DNA from 2 places in the Microbacterium endophyticum genome. Region 2 is predicted to be linked to the other one. Evidence: predicted binding sites of a transcription regulator. Region 2 holds the regulator's gene; the other holds the start of a gene.
What was found. The regulator HspR, encoded in region 2, represses chaperone genes until heat shock. The targets are predictions, from matches to a motif close to AAGTTGAGTCNNNNNGACTCAACTT.
Positions count from the first base shown of each region.

Region 1 (6,105 bases), 460 kb from region 2:
TTGGCCCGGTCGCGATCGACCCGGCCACGGTCGTGAACGTGCTGGCTCACCACCTCTTTGGGGTGCCGCTGCCAGCGGACGTCGACGACATTGCGCAGCAGATCGTATGGGGCACTCGTGCACCGCGCGTGGCGATGGCAGTCGTCGCTGGTGCGGGGCTCGCGATGGCGGGTGCCGTGCTGCAGTCACTCGTACGCAACGACCTTGCCGACCCGTATCTGATGGGCGTGAACGCGGGCGCTTCGACGGGCGTTGCGCTTGTCGCGCTCGTGATCGGCGGGGCCAGTGGGCTGTTGCTCTCGGGAGCAGCGCTCGTCGGCGCTGTTGCTGCGACAGCGCTTGTGGTGTTGATCGCCGGAACCGCCCGCACTCGAGGCCCGTTTCGGCTCGTGCTGGCGGGGCTCGCCGTGGGCTACGCGCTAAATGCGGCCACGAGCTTTTTGCTGTTCTGGTCGGATTCGCCCGAGGCCGCGCGGTCGGTGCTCTTCTGGCTGCTCGGGTCTATTGCGACGGTGCAGCCCACCGTGCTGATCGCGGCCTTCGTGACCGTCGCTGCGGCAGCGATCTTTTTCACCAGCCTCGGCCCGCGCATCGACGCCCTCGCCTCGGGTGACGACTCGGCGCTCGCAGCCGGGCTCGACCCGGAGAAGTGGCGGTTCGGGTTGATGGCTGCGGCATCCGCTCTGGTGGGTGTCGTTGTTGCGGGAGTGGGCGGGGTCGGCTTTATCGGCCTTGTCGTGCCGCACCTCGCCCGCGCGATCGTCGGTGGTCGCGGCCGACTCGTGCTGCCCGCGAGCGCCGCCCTCGGTGCCGGGCTGCTCGTACTTGCCGACAGCGTGGCGCGAACAGCGCTCTCTCCGCAAGAGATTCCCGTGGGCGTTGTGACCGGCGTGATCGGCGCGCCCTTCTTGCTGTTTCTGCTGCGCCGCTCGGGCCGCGCGGGCGACTGAACTTTTTTCACCCTGTTTCACCTGAAAGGAAACACCACATGATGACCCCTGCCCGCCCCTGGGCCGCTCTGGCCCTCGCGACCGGCGCCGTGCTTATGCTCGCCGGTTGCTCCACAGCGGCTGATGCCTCTGGCTCTTCGTCGGCTTCTGCTGCCATCACTCTCGACAACTGCGGATCGCAGGTGACGCTCGATGGGCCCGCGAAACGCATCGTGCTCGTAAACAATGACGCGCTCGCCGACATCGAAGCGCTCGATGCGATTGATCGCGTGGTCGCTGTCACTTCAACACCGCAAGAAGGCCTCTACGACGACACCACCTACACGGCGCTGGCGAACCTCGACGTGCTCTCGACCGAGAAGAACGCCACCGGCGGTTCGGTCGTGTCGCAAGAAGCCATCATCGGTGCAGACCCAGACCTCGTGATCGCACCCGAAAACGCCGTCGATCGTGATGCACTGGCGGCCGCCGGCATCGCGCTGTACACACCGACCGCGTACTGCTCCGACCCGCCGCCGGAGCTGCTCGAAACTGCCACGTTCGACCGCGTGTGGAACGAGATCACCACCTGCGGCGAGCTGCTGGGAGAGCAGGACCAGGCGGCCGACGTGATCGCCGGGGCGAAAGCCGACCTCGCATCGGTGCCGTCGACATCGGTCGGTACCGCGGCTGCGCTCTACGTCTCATCGGGTGGCACAGTTCTCTCGCCCTACGGTGGGCCCAGCATGGTGACCCCGGTGTTCGCTGCGGCGGGCCTTGAGAACGTCTACGCCGACCAAGACGAGCGCGTCTTCGACGTGAACATCGAAGACGTCATCTCGCGAGACCCCGAAACGATCGTGCTGCTCTCCTCGGCTGCCGACCCCAACGAGACGAAGGATGCCTTTCTCTCCTCTCCCGGCGTCGACTCGCTCTCGGCAGTGAAGAACGATCGCGTGATCGTGCTGGCGTTTCCCTACACAGACCCGCCCAGCATCCTGTCGACTCGCGGGCCCGCAGTGCTCGCTGACGCGCTAGCCGACCTGTCGTGATCACGGCAGGCGGCGTGGCGGTACGGTTCGGTCGCCGCGAGGTGCTGAGCGGTATCGACCTCGCCGTCTGCCCCGGCACCGTGACCGGAATCGTGGGGCCGAACGGCAGCGGCAAGTCGACGCTGCTGCGCGCCATGCTTGGGGCGGTGCCCGTGAGCGCTGGCCGGGTGCTGCTGGACGGCCGTGACCTGCGGCGAGTGCCCCGGCGCTCGATCGCACAACGGGTGGCGTTTGTCGGCCAGAACGTAGGCGGCGACCCCGCCCTGCGAGTGGCCGACGAAGTGGCGCTCGCCGGGATCGCACGCGGCCGGGGTGGCGCTTCGTTCGACCTCGACGTGGCGCAGGCACTCGATGCCGTCGGGCTCGGCGACCGTGCGCAGTCGGCGCTCGGAACCCTGTCTGGCGGAGAACGCCAGCGCGTGTCTATCGCCCGCGCGATCGCACAAAACGCTGAGATCGTGCTGCTGGATGAGCCCACCAACCACCTCGATGTGCGCCACCGCCTCGAGCTCGCCGCAATGCTGCGAGACATCGCGCCCACGGTGGTGATCGTGCTGCACGATCTCGACCTGGCAGCCCACGTGTGCGACCACGTGGTTGTGCTCAACGAGGGGCGAGTGGCGGCGGCGGGCAGCGCCGACGAGGTGCTCGTGCCCGCGGTGCTCGATGAGGTCTATGGCGTCGAGGTGGTGACGACACAGGGCGAGGGCGGTGTGCGGTCGCTGACGTTTCGGTTGCCGGCTGATGTTGTTGATGAATTTATGGGAAAGAAGGAACTTTGATGAGTGAGAACACAACGGTTGATCGGGCTTTGGTTGCCCGCGAGGTGATCGCGCGCTGGGATGCGCAACAGACCGGATACATTCGTCGGCGCGCTGAGCGCTTTGACACGATCGGGCGCACTGTGGCCCACGTGTGCGCCGGGGTGGCCGAGCCGCGCGTGTTGGATCTTGCGGGCGGGGCCGGGTCTCTCGGGGCAGCGGTGCTCGAACACGTGCCGACGGCACATGTGGTGATCGCAGACAAAGACCCCGCCCTGTTGGCGCTCGCGCGCGACGCATGGGCTGGAGACGCCCGCGTTGAGGTGGCACAGATCGACCTCGACTCGGATGTGTGGGTGAGGCATCCGGCGATTGTTGCGGGTGAGTTCGATGCTGTTGTGAGCTCGACGGCACTGCACTGGCTGAGCCCCGATGCGCTGGTGCGCGTGTACTTCGCGCTTTCGGGTCTCGCGCGACCGGGCGGAATCGTGCTGAACGGCGACCACCTGAGCTACGACGCCGTGAGCGAGCCGGCCATGCGCGCCTTCGCGCTGAGCGACGACGCCGATATGCAGCGCGACACGTTTGGCGCGGGTGTCGACACGTGGGACGAATGGTGGGATGCCGTGGCGGCATCGGGTGCGTACGGCACGGAGCTTGCCGCGCGCGATGCCGTGTGGGGGAGTGAACTCCACGAACCGCCACTGAAAGTGACGCTGGGCTTTCACCTGGAGACGCTGCGGAGTGCCGGCTTTGCGCAGGTAGGTACCGTGTGGCAGTACCTCGATGACCATGTTTTGTATGGGGTGCGGTAGCCCGGAATTCCGGCGTAAAACTCAGGAAATTTTGAGCTTTTGGCACTTAGCACTCTAATGGTGAGAGTGCTAAATTATTCGTACTTGAGTGATGAGCACTCAAGTCTTCGATTCGGAAGGAGATTGATTCATCATGGCTATGTCTTTTGATCCTTTCAGCGAGCTGGACCGCCTCGCGTCTGGCCTGCTTCAGGCACGTTCGGGGCCCCGAGTGATGCCCGTGGATCTCTACCGAGACCAGGATCACTATGTGCTGAACGCGGATCTGCCAGGCGTCGACCCGGGCTCGGTCGACGTTGACGTTGACGGTCAGCTGCTCACCATCCGCGCGCAGCGGACGGTCGGTTCGGCCGACGGCGCCAAGTGGCTTGCGCAGGAGCGACCCGCTGGCAGCTACCTGCGTCAGTTCAGCATCGGCGAGGGCGTCGACACCGCCGGCATCTCAGCGTCGTATGACAACGGGGTGCTCAGCGTGATCATTCCGGTGAGCGAGAAAGCAAAGCCGCGAAAGATCGCTGTGCACTCGCAGAACGCCGGGGCTGAGAAGCAGAAAACCATCGCAAGTTAACCCAGTGCTCATCCCGCGTGGGGTGGAGTCCGTTCGTCGGGCTTCACCCCACGCCTTTTTGCGGCACGGCGTGCAGGGCGCTGCGGTAACCGCGGTGAAACGGGGAGCGCGTAGCGTGCGGTGAATGAGCGACGACGAACGCGGACTTCAGAACGTGAATAGGCTGATCGGGTTTCCGGCGAACTAATGCGAAGGGCTGTCTTCGGTACGCTTCGGTCATGGAGCCGCTGCCGTGGTCAAAGAATCAGCTGAAACGGCTGAGTCGACACATTCGCGACGGCACGACGCCGGAGCAGGGACTCCCCTCGTATGGTGCCGTCATGCTTTGGTACAACGATCTGGCTGAGCACGTTCAATTCGTAGTCTCGACGCTGGACTGGACCCCAATCCTTGGTGAGCGACCCTTTGAAGTCACTTCGCGACCTAAGACCCTCGACACGCTTCGTCAGAAGCTCAATAGAGACACCGACACCCCGTTGCCAAGTGTGCAGGACGTTGCTGGCGTTCGCTTTGAAGCGGAAATGACTCTTGACGAACAAGACGCGGTAGTAAACGCGATCACGGGTCGTTTCGAACACAAGCTCGATGACTGCGTACGAGACATGCGCGCCACGCCACACAGCGGGTATCGAGCGGTTCACATCTGGCTGAAGCTCGAAGCGCGGGTAGAAGTACAGGTACGCACACACCTCCAGGGTGACTGGGCGAACATGTACGAGGTGGCCGCCGACCTCTACGGTCGACAGATTCGGTACGACGCACTTCCCGCAGACCCAATTGAAAAGAAAATCGTGCGCTCTTTGCGAGCCGTCTCGGAGCTGCGCATTTCTCAAATCGAAAAAGACCGGAACGAAATTTCCCTGCTTGAGTTGAACTTAGAAGAAACGCCCATCATCGTGAGAACCCGCGCACAGTACCGTGACGTAGCCCGTAGAGTAGAAACGTTGAAGGCACGAAATTTGAGAAATGAGCAAGAACTCCAGAATGGGCTGGAGATGTTGCGCAAGACATTTCGTGAAGGACAACGAGGCTCGGAAGGAGTCTGAAGTCGTGGCCGGATTTGTTATCGAGTACAACCGTTTGAGTGGCGAACGTCACGTTCACAGTTTTGCCGGGCCGGATGGTCACCGCGAAGCACTGCGCTACCGCCTTCAGCTGGAACAGAACCGAGCGGATGATGGCTGGGAAATCGTGTCTCTCAACAGCGACTCGATCGAAACTGTGCACCGCACCCACGCGCGCTATTTCGAGCGTGATCGCTTAAGCGCGTAAAAGCCGGTTTGCTCGGAGCGCTCTTCAGCGGGCGCACCACCTGGGCTAGCTACTTCTGCGGTAACCGTGGCGAAACGGGGAGCGCGTAGCGTGCGGTGAATGAGCGACGAGCTGGGCATCCGTAGGGTTTTCGACACCGTTATTGCTGACGCGACGGTCGTAACCATGAACCCCGCGCGCGACGTCGTGTCGGGGTGGATCGGGATTTCGGACGGGCTCATCGCTGCGGTTGCTGCGGGGCCTGTGCCCGATGGTGTACACGCGGAACAGTGGGTCTCGGCCGGTGGGGGGATCGTGCATCCGGGGTTTGTGAGCGTGCACCAGCACACAGCGGATACCCTCGCGCGCGGTGAGGCAGGCGAAGCCCGGGAGTTCTTCGACTGGCTGTTTCGTGTGTACTACGAGAGCGTGCTCGGGCTGTCGAACGACGATGTGGGAACAGCTGCGACCCTCGCCGCGGGCGACCTGCGGCGGGCCGGAATCACGACGGTGCTCGACTGCTGGGGTGTGGGAGATGCCGGGTCTGCGCGTTCGCGCGCGGCGCTCGAGACCACACTCGCGGTCGCCGAACAGAGCGGGTTGCGGTGGATCGTGGCTCCGATGGTGTCGGATGCCGTGCCCTCCGCCTGGGGTCCTGCCCTTGCTGCGGCTGCGGAGTCGTTGCGGGTGGGGTTTGCTGCCGAGCGGCTCTATGGCGCAACAGCCGAC
Region 1 is NZ_CP049255.1:864,364-870,468, reverse strand. It holds gene G6N83_RS04055 (FecCD family ABC transporter permease) at 1-950, shown strand, start outside; gene G6N83_RS04050 (ABC transporter substrate-binding protein) at 989-1,981, shown strand; gene G6N83_RS04045 (ABC transporter ATP-binding protein) at 1,978-2,763, shown strand; gene G6N83_RS04040 (class I SAM-dependent methyltransferase) at 2,763-3,557, shown strand; gene G6N83_RS04035 (Hsp20/alpha crystallin family protein) at 3,691-4,125, shown strand; gene G6N83_RS04030 (nucleotidyltransferase family protein) at 4,344-5,171, shown strand; gene G6N83_RS04025 (hypothetical protein) at 5,176-5,397, shown strand; gene G6N83_RS04020 (amidohydrolase family protein) at 5,497-6,105, shown strand, end outside.
Region 1: a site for HspR is predicted at 3,639-3,663, ahead of G6N83_RS04035 (Hsp20/alpha crystallin family protein). Genes of this name have one in related genera too.

Region 2 (6,105 bases):
TGACCAAGCTCATCGAGCGGAACACTGCGATCCCCACCAAGCGCAGCGAAACCTTCACGACCGCTGACGACAACCAGCCGTCTGTTGCCATCCAGGTCTTCCAGGGTGAGCGTGAGTTCACTCGCGACAACAAGCCGCTAGGAACCTTCGAACTCACCGGAATCGCCCCGGCCCCCCGCGGGATTCCGCAGGTTGAGGTGACCTTCGACATCGATGCCAACGGCATCGTGCACGTGTCCGCGAAGGACAAGGGCACCGGTACCGAGCAGTCGATGACGATCACGGGTGGCTCGTCGCTCCCCAAGGAAGACATCGAGCGCATGGTGCGCGAAGCGGAAGAGAACGCTGCGGAAGACAAGAAGCGTCGCGAACTCGCCGAGGTCCGAAACCAGGCCGAGACCCTCTCTTACTCGATCGAGAAGCTCATCAGCGACAACGCTGACAAGCTGCCCGAAGAGGTCAAGACCGAGGTTCAGGGCGACGTTGACGCACTCAAGGCAGCTCTCGCCGGAGACGACGACGACGCTGTGAAGACAGCGTTCGACAAGCTCAACGCCAGCCAGCAGAAGCTCGGCGAAGCAATCTATGCATCGAGCCAGTCAGAGCAGGCTGCCCCGAGCGCTGATGAGCAGTCCGCAGACAGCGGTGAGACGGCATCCGATGAGGATGTTGTCGACGCCGAGGTCATCGACGAAGACGACGAAAAGAAATAAGACAGAACCATGGCAAAAAAGAACTTCGACGAAACGCCCGAAGGCGACGACGAGGTTCGGCCGAGCGATGAGGGGTCGGAAGCACAGGCTTCCGACCCCGAGTCGCAGGACGAGCTGACGGTCGACGACATTCTGGGTGCTGCTCAAAGCGCAGAGGCTGCCGCCGAAGGTGCAGAAGCTGTCGCCGACGAGCCCGACCTCTTAACTGACCTCAAGCGAGTTCAGGCCGAGTACGCCAACTACCGTCGCCGCACCGAAGACCAGCGCGAGGTGGAGATCGAGCGAGCGAAGGGATCAGTGGCCAAAGGCCTGCTGCCCGTACTCGATGACCTCGACCGTGCCGCGAAGCACGGCGATCTCGTCGAGGGTACGCCATTCGCTGCTATCGCTGACAAGCTTCGCGGCGTCGCTGAGCGCATGGGTCTCGAAACCTACGGTGCTGCCGGCGACGTCTTCGACCCGCAGCAGCACGAGGCGATCTTTCAGCAGCCGACACCCGGCGCGACAGAGACGACAGTTCTCGAAGTCGTCGAGGTCGGATACCGCCTGGGCACTGTGGAACTGCGTCCGGCAAAGGTCGTCGTCGCCGTTCCGGCGGAATAGGAGACGCTGTGGCCAGTCAGGACTGGTTCGACAAGGACTTCTACGCGATGCTCGGCGTCTCAAAAGACGTCAGCGCTGCCGATCTGAAGAAGACCTACCGCAAGCTCGCCCGTAAGTACCACCCCGACTCGAATCAGGGCGATAGCAAGGCTGAGGCGAAGTTCAAAGAGATCAGTGAAGCCTATTCAGTGCTGAACGATCCCACCCAACGCGAAGAGTACGACCAAATTCGCGCGATGGGCTCCGGTGCTCGTTTCAGCGCCGGAGGTACGAACGGCGGCGGATTCGATGACGTGTTCAGCGGATTCGGCGGCGCGCGTGGCAGCCGAGGCGGGGGAGCTGCCGGGTTCTCGCAAGAGGACTTCGGCGACTTCTTCACGATGTTCGATCAGGGTGGGTCATCGCGGTTCGGTTCAGGATCCTTCGGCCAGACGAGTGGCGGATTCCGCGGCTACGGCGGCCCCACAAGGGGTGCAGACGTCACCGCACGGACGACTCTGGACTTCATCACCGCGGCCAAGGGCGAAACGATCAGTTTGCAGTCGGAAGACGGCAAACCGTTCAAAGTGAAGATTCCCGCCGGTGTCTCGGATGGGCAGAAGATTCGACTGCGCGGACGGGGACGTCCCTCTCCAGACGGTGGTGAGAGCGGCGACGTCGTCGTGCAGGTATCGGTGCGACAGCATCCAGTCTTCACGCGCGAAGGTCTCAACCTTCGCGTTGTGGTGCCGGTGACCTTCACAGAGGCAGCGCTGGGTGCCACGATTGAGGTGCCCACACTCGGTGGTGATCCCGTCAAGTTGCGGGTCGCTCCCGGAACCCCGTCGGCGCGAGTGCTTCGGGTCAAGGGTCGGGGCATCCAAACGACGAAGGGCACCGGTGACCTCCTCGCGGAGGTGCAGGTGGCAGTACCAGCGCATCTCGATGATGCCGCCCGGGCGGCACTGGAGAAGTTCCAAGAACTAGAACCACACGAAAACCCGCGCGCCGACCTCATGTCGAAAGCGCGCGGCTAGCTCCACCACAGCTGACGAGGGATGACGGGAGGCGATAGTGAATGTCGGAAGACACGATTGATGAAGACGCACCTATCTTCGCCATCGCTACGGCGGCAGAGCTTGCGAACATGCACCCGCAAACGCTCCGTCAATACGACCGCATCGGTCTCGTCGTTCCCGCGCGCACCAAAGGCGGCTCGCGTCGATATTCGGTACGCCATATCGCGCAGTTGCGTGAGGTCGGGAGGCTTTCTGCCGAAGGCATGAGCCTCCCGGCTATCGCCCGCATCCTCGAACTTGAAGATCGAGTGCGAAATCTCGACCGTCAGGTGAGAGAGCTCGAACAGCGCGTCGCGAGTGAACTCGAGAATCGGCCCGGTGCGCGCGTGTTCGCGGCCGGGGCCACCGGATCTGTTGTGCGCCTCCGGCATGGAACACGCATGCGCCGTGCCACTGAGATCGTGGTGTGGCGTCCGCGCGGTGGCGAGCTCGAGCGCTAAGAATAGACGTAGCAGCGCCAACAGCCGGGGAGTTCCACTCATGTCGCGTAACGAAAAAGCGATGCAACGGTGGGAGACCCTCACCCGGTGGCCGCTGACCGCCGCAGCCCTCGTCTTTCTCGTCGTCTATACGGCGCAGGTCACGCTCGAGTACACGGGCACTGCGCGCATCATCGCTTCGACGGTCATTTTTGCGACCTGGGTTGCGTTCGTCGTTGACTACGTCGTGCGACTGAGCCTTGCGCACCCCAAGGGCGAATGGTTCCGAAAGCATCTGTTCGACCTCGCTGCCGTACTCGTGCCAATGCTGCGCCCGGTGCGCCTGCTCAGTGTTTTCATTCGCCCGCAGGGTGCAAAAGAAAGCGCCGGAGCGAATCTTCGTGCGCGCATGCTGATCTACGGTATCGGAGCCGCGCTGCTGCTTATTTGGATTGCTGCGCTTTCAGTGCTCGAGGTTGAGCGCTACGCGGCTGGGGGCAACATCCGGAGCTTCGGCGACGCGATTTGGTGGGCTTTTTGCACAGTGACAACCGTCGGTTACGGCGACTTCGTACCGGTCACTGTGCCAGGCCGCGCAATCGCCATCGGCCTCATGCTCGGCGGTGTTGTGCTTGTGGGTCTCATCACCGCAACCTTCTCGTCGTGGGTGATTGACCGCGTTACCCGTGGACACCAGGAGCAGCGCGCAGCGACCCGCGCAGATGTTGAGCGGCTCACTGCCGAACTCGACGCCCGGTTGCCTCGGCCGAGCGAGAGCCGTGGTCTCCCGAATGTCGGCGGTCCGCTCTAGTCTGAGCGTGTGCTCGGAAAAATTCTCTATCGCTACCTCAAGGGGTACCGCTGGCTCCTCGTGGGCGTGCTGGCATTCCAATTCATCGCAGCGATGGCGTCCCTCTACCTGCCGCGGTTGAACGCCAACATCATCGATCAGGGTGTCGCCCAGGGCGACACAGCCTATATCTGGTCAACAGGCAGCATCATGCTGACGATCTCGCTGGGGCAGATCACGGCATCTATCATCGCGACCTACTTCGCCGCCCGGGCGTCGATGGCCGCGGGGCGAGACATTCGCCGAGATGTCTACGAAAAAGTGAGCGGTTTCTCCGAGCGAGAAGTATCGACTTTCGGGCCAGGGTCGCTCATCACGCGCAATACAAATGACGTACAGCAAGTGCAGATGCTCGCCATGATGGCATCGACCATGCTCATCAACGCACCGTTGTTGGCGATCGGCGGCATCGTGATGGCACTGCAGCAAGACGTGGGGCTCAGCTGGTTGATCGGCGTCTCTGTGCCGACCCTGCTCGTGATCGCCGGACTCATCATCAGCCGCATGGTTCCGTTGTTCCGCAAATTTCAGAAGAAGTTGGATGCCGTCAACCGTGTTCTTCGTGAGCAGCTCACCGGGGTGCGAGTTGTGCGCGCTTTTGTGCGCGAAGACATCGAAGAAGAGCGTTTTCGTGTCGCGAACACCGACATTCGAGTCGTCGGCCGCAAGGTCGGGTCGCTGTTCGTGCTGCTCTTTCCGCTCGCGATGCTCGTGCTCAACGTCACCGTTGTCGGCGTGATCTGGTTCGGCGGAATACAAGTGAACGAAGGCACCGTCGAAATCGGCACGCTGTTCGCCTTCATGCAGTACGTCGGGCTCATCATGACCGGCGTGCTCATGGCGAGCTTCATGGCAATCATGATTCCGCGCGCTGCCGTCTCGGCAGAACGCATCAGCGAGGTGCTGGCAAGTGAGTCGACACTCGTGAAGCCCGAAGATCCGGTATCTGACTTTCCGACCCCCGGGGCTATTCGGTTCGCGGACGTCGCATTCAGCTATCCCGGAGCAGAGAAGCCTGTCTTGCAAGGCATCGATTTCGAAGCGGCGCGAGGCGAAACTGTGGCGGTTGTCGGCTCTACCGGTTCTGGCAAGACCACGCTGGTCTCGCTCATCCCCAGACTTTTCGACGTCACCGCAGGGGCGGTATCGGTGGGCGGGGTCGACGTGCGTCAAGCGGACCTCGACCGAATGTGGGAAGGCATCGGACTGGTGCCCCAGCGGCCCTTCCTCTTTACGGGCACCGTCGCCTCAAACCTTCGCTTCGGCCGGGAAGCCGCTACCGACGATGAGCTCTGGCACGCTCTCGAAATCGCACAGGGACGGGACTTCGTCGACGAGATGGAAGGCGGCTTGAACGCTCGAATCTCGCAGGGAGGCACGAACGTCTCCGGCGGACAACGGCAGCGCTTGGCGATCGCGCGTGCGATTGTGCGCCAGCCCGACGTGCTGGTTTTCGACGACTCGTTTTCGGCGCTCGACCTCACGACCGACGCACGGCTGCGGCAGGCGCTGTGGCGTGAACTCCCCGACGTCACCAAAATTGTCGTCGCCCAGCGGGTATCGACGATCACCGATGCAGACCGCATCGTGGTTCTTGATGCGGGCCGCATGGTCGGGGTCGGTACTCACGAGCAGTTGCTCGCAACCAACACGACGTACCGAGAAATCGTCGAATCGCAGTTGGGAGTCGAAGCATGAGTTCACCCGACATGCGGACGGAAGAAGAACGACTCGAACTCGAGCTTGCCGAACAGGCTCGCCAGACATCCGGGGATTGGGACAGCGTAAAGCCCGGCAAGGCTGCAAACTTCGGCGCCAGCTTTGCTCGACTCGTCGGTCTCCTGGGGCCCTACGCCGGCGCGTTCATTTTCGTTTCGTTCCTGGGAGCTTTAGGCGTCGTGCTCGCGGTCATTGCTCCCCGGGTGCTCGGTGAGGCAACCAACATCATCTTTGAGGGCGTCACCTCGGCGACGCTCGGGGCACAGTTCCCCGCGGGCACCAGTCAGGCAGAGGTCGTCGCAGCACTACAGGCGGCGGGCCAGGGAGACATGGCTAACGTCGTGGCGGCGATGAATGACTTCGTCGTTGGCGCCGGCGTCGATTTCGATCGGCTGCGCGTGGTCATCGTCGCCGCACTCGCTATTTATGTCGGATCATCAATCCTCAGTTGGGTCCAAGGGTTTGTCATCAACATCATCATGGTGCGCACGATGTGGCGCTTGCGTGAATCGGTTGAAGCAAAGCTCAACCGATTGCCGCTGGCGTATTTTGATCGAGTACAGCGCGGCGAGTTGATTTCGCGCGTCACCAATGACATCGACAACATCACGCAGACCATGCAGCAGTCGCTGTCGACGGTCGTGACGTCGGTACTCACTGTCTTCGGCGTGCTCATCATGATGTTCTCGATCTCATGGCAACTCGCGATTGTTGCGCTGGTGTCGTTGCCTTTGATGGCGGTC
Region 2 is NZ_CP049255.1:1,325,641-1,331,745, reverse strand. It holds gene dnaK (molecular chaperone DnaK) at 1-713, shown strand, start outside; gene G6N83_RS06200 (nucleotide exchange factor GrpE) at 723-1,316, shown strand; gene G6N83_RS06195 (DnaJ C-terminal domain-containing protein) at 1,325-2,332, shown strand; gene G6N83_RS06190 (heat shock protein transcriptional repressor HspR) at 2,374-2,814, shown strand; gene G6N83_RS06185 (potassium channel family protein) at 2,855-3,604, shown strand; gene G6N83_RS06180 (ABC transporter ATP-binding protein) at 3,614-5,341, shown strand; gene G6N83_RS06175 (ABC transporter ATP-binding protein) at 5,338-6,105, shown strand, end outside.